Regions from separate parts of the Paenibacillus sp. FSL R10-2199 genome, predicted to be linked through region 1. Evidence: predicted binding sites of a transcription regulator. Region 1 holds the regulator's gene; the other holds the start of a gene.
The links. Region 1 encodes Rex, which represses fermentation and respiration genes when NADH is low (regulators of the CRP and FNR family bind a similar motif). Its sites were predicted from a motif close to TTGTGAAATATTTCACAA; they were not measured.
Positions count from the first base shown of each region.

Region 2: the regulator Rex is predicted to act here: its motif matches at 2,611-2,628, upstream of nirB (nitrite reductase large subunit NirB).

Region 1 is NZ_JBBOBO010000001.1:4,139,057-4,142,618, reverse strand. It holds gene NYE33_RS17840 (cell wall elongation regulator TseB-like domain-containing protein) at 17-538, opposite strand; gene NYE33_RS17835 (amidohydrolase) at 566-1,867, opposite strand; gene NYE33_RS17830 (redox-sensing transcriptional repressor Rex) at 1,854-2,507, opposite strand; gene dinG (ATP-dependent DNA helicase DinG) at 2,727-3,562, opposite strand, start outside.
Region 2 is NZ_JBBOBO010000001.1:3,867,497-3,871,058, reverse strand. It holds gene nirD (nitrite reductase small subunit NirD) at 1-55, opposite strand, end outside; gene nirB (nitrite reductase large subunit NirB) at 81-2,507, opposite strand; gene NYE33_RS16525 (hypothetical protein) at 2,698-3,399, opposite strand.

The sequences.
Region 1 (3,562 bases):
CCATTCTTGCTGCCGCTTACCGGTTGGGCAGGCTGTACCCTTCACCGATGGCACTGCCGTCTGTGAAGCGATAGAAGCTGTAATAGAACCTGCCGTCCTTTTTGTAGAACAGCTGCCAGGCATATTCTCCGTTATACACTCCCGGCAGCAGCCGCTTAATCGTAATACCCGGAAGCTGGGCAGCTATAATATCACGGATTTGCGCCTCAGAAGTCCCTTTGCTGAGCTCCTCCGCGTATAAATCGTTGTCGCCTCCGGCTGGCTGGCCTTCCTTGGTAAAACGGACCCAAACCATCAGCTCGGTTCCTGCATCATTTTTTCCGGTAAGCACCCAGTATATCGCATTTTCATCCCAGACGGATTTCTGTGCTTTGGTTACCTCAGTTAAGCCGGCCCGCGCTCTGGCAATCTCTTTGGCTTCACTCCGCTCGTTCCACTGATCCTTCATAATGTAGGCATAAAACTGGCTTAGTCCGAACAGAAGGAGCAGAACCAGGGAAATCCCCAGCGGAAGCCATTTTCTCCTCTTCTTCAACATGCAGCTTCCTTTCCCTTTAAACCTGTATTACCGTTTAAGCAGTCCCTCGAACGTTTCCTGCGCTTTGCGGCGGATAGCTTCTTCATCTAGTGTCAGGCATTGTCCGTGCTTCACAACCTGTTTGCCGTTCACCCAGACATGCTCCACATCCTTGGCACTGGCTGAATATACCGCATGGGACAAAAGATCGGTATGCGGCAGCAAATGCGGCTGATCAATATCAATCGCAATGAAGTCGGCCTTCATCCCTGCTGCAAGCCGACCTACCTGGTTCAAGAAAATAGACTGTGCACCATATTCGGTCGCCATCAGCAGCGCCTCTGGAGCCGGTACTGCTGTAGGATCACCGCTTACACCTTTGTGGATCAGCGCGGCCAGCCGCATTTCTTCGAACATATCCAGGTTGTTGTTGCTTGCCGCACCGTCCGTACCCAGGGAGACCTTAACTCCTGCTCTAAGCAGTTCAGGAACACGGGCTACTCCGCTGGCCAGCTTAAGGTTGCTGCCGGGATTATGGGATACACCAACATTGTGGCGGGCCAGAATCTCAATCTCTTCATCGTTCAGATGAACACCATGGGCGATCAGGGACGGCCGGGTGAACATACCCAGCTTCTCCAGATGAGCGACCGGACGCAGGCCGTAATCGGCCACATTCTGCTCCACTTCATGACGCGTTTCGGACATATGCGTGTGCATCGGCAGATCCAGATCATGAGCCGCCTGGACAAACTTCATGAAAAACTCAGGAGGACAGGTGTAAGGCGCATGCGGCGAGAGCATTGCAGTAATTCTGCCGTCAGCCTTGCCATGCCAGTTCCGGGCAAAAGCAATCGCCTCCGCCAGCTTGTGATTCTGCACCTCTTCCGGGCACAGGCCAATAACACCGCGCATAAGTACAGCACGGATGCCTGACTGCTCGGTAACCTCAGCAACCCGGTCCATATGGTCATACATATCGAGGAAGGTCGTAGTGCCGCCCTTCAGCATCTCAAGAACGGACAAAGAGGTTCCCCAGTACACATCATCACCGGTGAATTTCTCTTCCATCGGCCACATTTTTTCCTGCAGCCAAGCCTGCAGTACCATATCATCGCCGTAGCCGCGCAGCAGTGACATCGCCGCATGGCCGTGGGTGTTGACGAGACCCGGCATGAACAGCAGCCGGCTGCCGTCAATAACCTCGGCATCCTCTTCAATTACAGGCTTATCTTCACCTATGTAAGTAATAAGATCATTTTCGATGGTCATATAACCGCTCAGCACCGGCTTATCGCTGCCAGGCACCAGAAAACGCCCGTTTTTAATAATGGTTTTATTGCTGCTCATCTTCAGCTTCGTCCTTTCCGTCATGCAAATAATAAGCCAGACTCTGCAGATCCGTAGTGAAATCGGCGGCATGAATCCGGATATTGGCCGGAGTCTTCAGAATGACAGGCGCAAAATTCAGGATCGCCTCAATGCCCGAATCCACCAGAATGTCAGCAACGTTCTGTGCTTCACTGTCCGGAACGGTAATAATCCCGATGCGGATGCCCTGTGCACGGATGGTATCCCCCAGCTCACTCATCGGCTGAACAGTCAACGAGTTGATCTGCTGGCCTACCTTAGGCTCATAAGCATCAAATACAGCTGTAATCTTCATCGTATCCTTCAAGTAAGCATTGTAATTCGACAAGGCGTGGCCAAGATTACCTGCACCTACCAGAGCTACATTAATCTGCTGGTCCAGCTTGAGAATATGCCTGATCTTCTCAATCAGATAAGAGACATCATAACCAATGCCTTTTCTGCCGAAATCACCAAAATAAGCCAGGTCCTTGCGGATCTGGGCGGGGTTGAGATCAAGCTTCTGTCCCAGCTCCTGAGAAGAAACTGTTGAGATTTCACGTTTTTGGAGATCGTTCAGGAAACGCAGGTACACTGGGAGTCTGCGAACGACGGCCTCCGATATTTTATCCGATTTCATGTTTTCTCCTCCTAAAAGTTTTGATAGCATATGCTGCTTGATTCAACTTCGCAAAACTCGCTTCGTAAGCATTCACTTAGGTTTGATAGCATATGCTGCTTGATAAGCCGGTTATAGGAACCGTGCTCCGGGTACTACTGCCCGTTTGGGCAGCAGCAGTGGAGCACGGGACTTCAGAACAATAATTACTTATACATAATATCAACCGGAGACGGATTATTAAACCCCGCCTTCTTCAAGCCATTCTGCAATCCGCGGAACGATCTGATCCGTCAGCATATGCTCCATCTTGGGACCGGGCAGCGAATACAGGAAATACTTCCCATAATAAGATTCGATTACCCTGGTATCATATACAATAACGATTCCGCGGTCCTGCGCGGTGCGGACCAGCCGCCCGAAGCCTTGCTTGAAGCGGATTACGGCCTGCGGGACGGACAGCTTCATGAACGGATTCTTCTTCTGTGCCTGGAGCAGCTCCGACTTCGCTTCAGCCAGCGGATGATTAGGCGGCTGGAACGGAAGTCTGACAATGGCCAGACAGGTCAAAGCTTCACCGGGAATGTCTACACCTTCCCAGAAGCTGCTCGTACCCAGCAAGACTGACGCTGTACTGTCCTGGAAACGCCGGATCAGCTTGCTCCGGCTGCCGCCTTCTACGCCTTGTCCAAGCACCGCGATATCCTGCGAAGCCAGGGCCTCCTTCAGCGGATCATAGACCTGGCGCAGCATCTTGTAGGAGGTGAAGAGCACCAGCATCCGCCCGCGGGTAGCCACGGCAGTTTCTGCCAGAGAATGGACCAGTGTATCCACAAAGCGGGCATCCCCTATGCTTCCCTTGACACTCGGGAAATCACGGGGAATGACAAGCAGTGCCTGCTCACGGTATTTGAACGGCGACGGAAGCAGGGCTGTCATCAGACGGCCCTGCTCTGCAGCCTCACCAAGACCGAGATTATCTATCATGAACTGGAATGACTTATCCACAGACAAGGTGGCCGAGGTCAGGATGATACTCTTCTTCTTGTCGAAGAACAGCTCCCTGAGCTGGGTGC
Region 2 (3,562 bases), 270 kb from region 1:
GCAGCATGAAATCGTCTGCGGCTCCTACTGCATACTCTCGATTACTGAGTTCCATAATTTTCTCTCCCTCTCCTTTCAGGCTAGACCCGTGTCTGTTCGAACAGTGCTGTGCGGGTACCGTTGTCATCCAGCATCTTTTTCCATGGATCGCTGACTTGTGCCAGGGCGAAGTCAATCCGTGCAGCGAGTTCTTTCCGGTTGTCATCACTGCCCAGAATAACGGTCTGGATATGCTCAAGGCCCATACGTTCTACCCATTCTGAAGTTCTCTCCAGGTAATTGCCGGTTTCACGGTAATACTGCATTACGGCGGAGCAGACCTCGACCAGCTCTTCATCGGTTCTTACCTTGCAGAAGGCATCAGCGATCCGTGGCTTAATGCCGCCGTTTCCGCCGATAAATACTTCCCAGCCGCCGTCATTGCCGACAATGCCGATATCCTTCGTGCAGGATTCTGCACAGTTACGCGGACAGCCGTTAACCGCCATTTTGAACTTGGCCGGCATATCCAGGCGCTCATACTTGCGCTCAAGCATAGCGCCCATGCCCATGGAATCCTGTGTGCCAAAACGGCAGAACTGCGAACCTACACAGGTCTTCACAGTGCGCAGGGATTTCGCATAGCCATAGCCGGACGGCATATCCAGCTCCTCCCACACCTTCGGTACATCCTCTTTTTTGACACCGATCAGATCCAGACGTTGCCCGCCGGTCACCTTCACAACCTTCACATCATATTTCAGGGAAACATCGGCAATCCGTTTCAAATCCTCGGGAGTGGTAACCCCTCCGTACATCCGCGGAATAACCGTATAAGTTCCATCCTTCTGAATATTAGCGCTCATCCGTTCATTAACGAAGCGCGATTCCTTCTCGTCCTCATGGGTGTCCGGATAGATCATACCCAGATAATAGTTCACAGCAGGACGGCATTTAGAACAGCCTTCCGGCTGCTTCCAGTCCAGCACATGCATAACTTCTTTGGTGGTTTTGAGCCCTTTAGCCGTAATTTCGGCTACAATCTCATCCCGGCTAAGCGGGGTGCAGCTGCAGATCCCCTGCTTGGCGCTTTGCTGGAAGCTGTCCCCTAATACGAACTGCAGAATCTGCTCAACAACTGGCTTACAGCCGCCGCAGGAACGGGTAGCTCCGGTGCAGGCTTTGATTTCATCCACTGTAGTGAAGCCATTCTCCGTAACGGCATCAACAATCGCCTTTTTGGTAACCCCGTTGCAGCCGCAGACAATCTCTTCATCGGCCATTGCTTCAACGGATAGACCTTTCTTGGCTCCGCCTCCGCCGCAGCAGCCTGTGCCCATGACCTCTCCATAGATCTCATCGGTCATTTCTGTTCCCTGCTTCACCAGCTTCTGCAGGCTCGCTGATTCCGTTACATCACCGAACAGAACCGCACCGACAATAATATTGTTTTTGAGCAAAATCTTCTTATAGGTTCTCTTCCACTCATCCTTGGCGGATATGACGGTATGCTCCGCTGTTTCGGTGAACTCTCCGGCCGAGAAAACATCAACACCGGAAATCTTGAGCTTCGTCGCGACAACCGAACCTTCGTATCCCGGAGTCTGCACACCAGACAAATGCTTAGCCAGTACCATCCCCTGCTCGAAAAGCGGCGCTACCAGACCATAGCAGGTCCCCCGGTGCTCCGTACATTCACCGACAGAATACACGTTAGCCATGGAGGTCTGCAGATAGTCATTGACGACAATCCCGCGGTTAACCTCGATGCCGCTATCCTTGGCAAGCTGAACATTAGGTTTAATTCCGACTGCCATTACCACAAATTCTGCGGGCAACTCACTGCCGTCACTGAAGCGCAGCCCGGTAACCCGCTCTTCTCCAGTCAATTCGACCGTCTGCTTGCCCATGGCGAATTTCACACCTTGACGCGCAAGCTCCGCCTGCAGCATGGAAGATGCCGTTCGGTCCAGCTGCCGTTCCATCAGATCCTCAAGCAGATGCACAACGGTAACGTCCATCCCCAGATTCACGAGGCCTTTGGCTGCTTCAAGACCAAGCAGACCGCCGCCGATAACAGCTGCCGTGCGGTACTGCTTCGCTGCGGCCAGCATGGCATCGCAATCTGCGATATCACGGAAGCCGACTACCCCGTCCTTTGTACTGCCCGGAACAGGTAATATGAACGAATTAGAACCCGTAGCAATGATAACCTTGTCGTAATGAACCGCCTGTCCGTTATCTGTAATCACCTGCCGGGTTTGTTCATCAATCCGGGTGACAGTCGTTCCAGTATGCAGGGTAATATTGTTATCCGCATACCACTGACGGTCATTCAGGATAATATCTTCAATGGTTTTACTGCCTTCGAGAACATAGGACAGCATAATCCGGTTGTAATTGGGATGCGGCTCACTGCCGAAGATCGTGATATCATAAGCGCCGCCCAGCTTTAAAATCTGTTCAATAGTGCCTACACCCGCCATGCCATTGCCAATCAGCACTAACTTTTCTCTGTTCGCTGTCACTGGTAGGACCCTCCTTCAGAACTCAGATTTCTTCACAAACTTGCTTTATAGTGAAATTATACTGCCCAAAATTCCCCGGCATTTGTGATTCCAGTCACATTAAATGTGAAACATTTCACATAAAGTATTAGACACACAAAAAAGGACCTCCGCGCACTCGGCACAGAAATCCTTGTATCCGCTATCGTAATTACTTCAGAACCAGTGATATCTCCAGCTTGTCCTGCGGTCTGAGCTTCATATCCACTCCGTTACCCAGCAGCGCTTTGTCATTAACCTTCAGTTTCCATTCCTCACTGCTGAGTGGTGTGTAATCCATTACGGTAAGAATCGTCTTGTTATTTTCTGCCAGCTTAATCATCCCGCTGTTCTTCATAAGTCCCTTCACTGACAAATCTTCCGTAAAGGACAGCACATGCGAATGCGTCAGCTCAGGCTGTTCACTCCCGCCGTTCACCGTAAGGATAACCGGTTGAAATAACGCCCCGGCTGCGGCCGGCTGTGCAGAGAAGAGAATCGCCGCTCCAGCCTCGATTTTACTGTTCAAATCCGTAAGCTTCTTGCTGTTCACCTGTACTTCCCACATCATATCCTGACTAAGCGCAACTCTATTGACCTCAAGAATACTATAGCCGTCTGCAGCAAAAGTAACGATCCCGCTCTTTCTCAGCAGTTCTATGATGGAATTACCTTCTTTATAAGCTTCGTTAAGCAGTCTGCCGGAGGTTCCTGCCATTTCACGTTCACCCACCAGAATTGAAAAAGATAGTCCTGTGCTTCCGCTTCCGGTGTTGCCCCCGGTGTTTCCCGGTCCCAGAACCGAGCTGCAGCCGCTGGCTGTGATTATAAAAACAAGGCACAGCAGTAAGCGCCCCATCCATTTTGTGGACATTCCACGGCACCGCCTTCTTATGTAATATCCCTGACTCTTTAAGGATACCGCATAGAAGACCTGTTCTCAAATTATTTCTGTCATGTAGCAATCATCGGTATAATCTTCCAAGTTAAAAGGTCTCATGCTATAATCACAGAAGCAATAGAAGGCTTACAAGGGC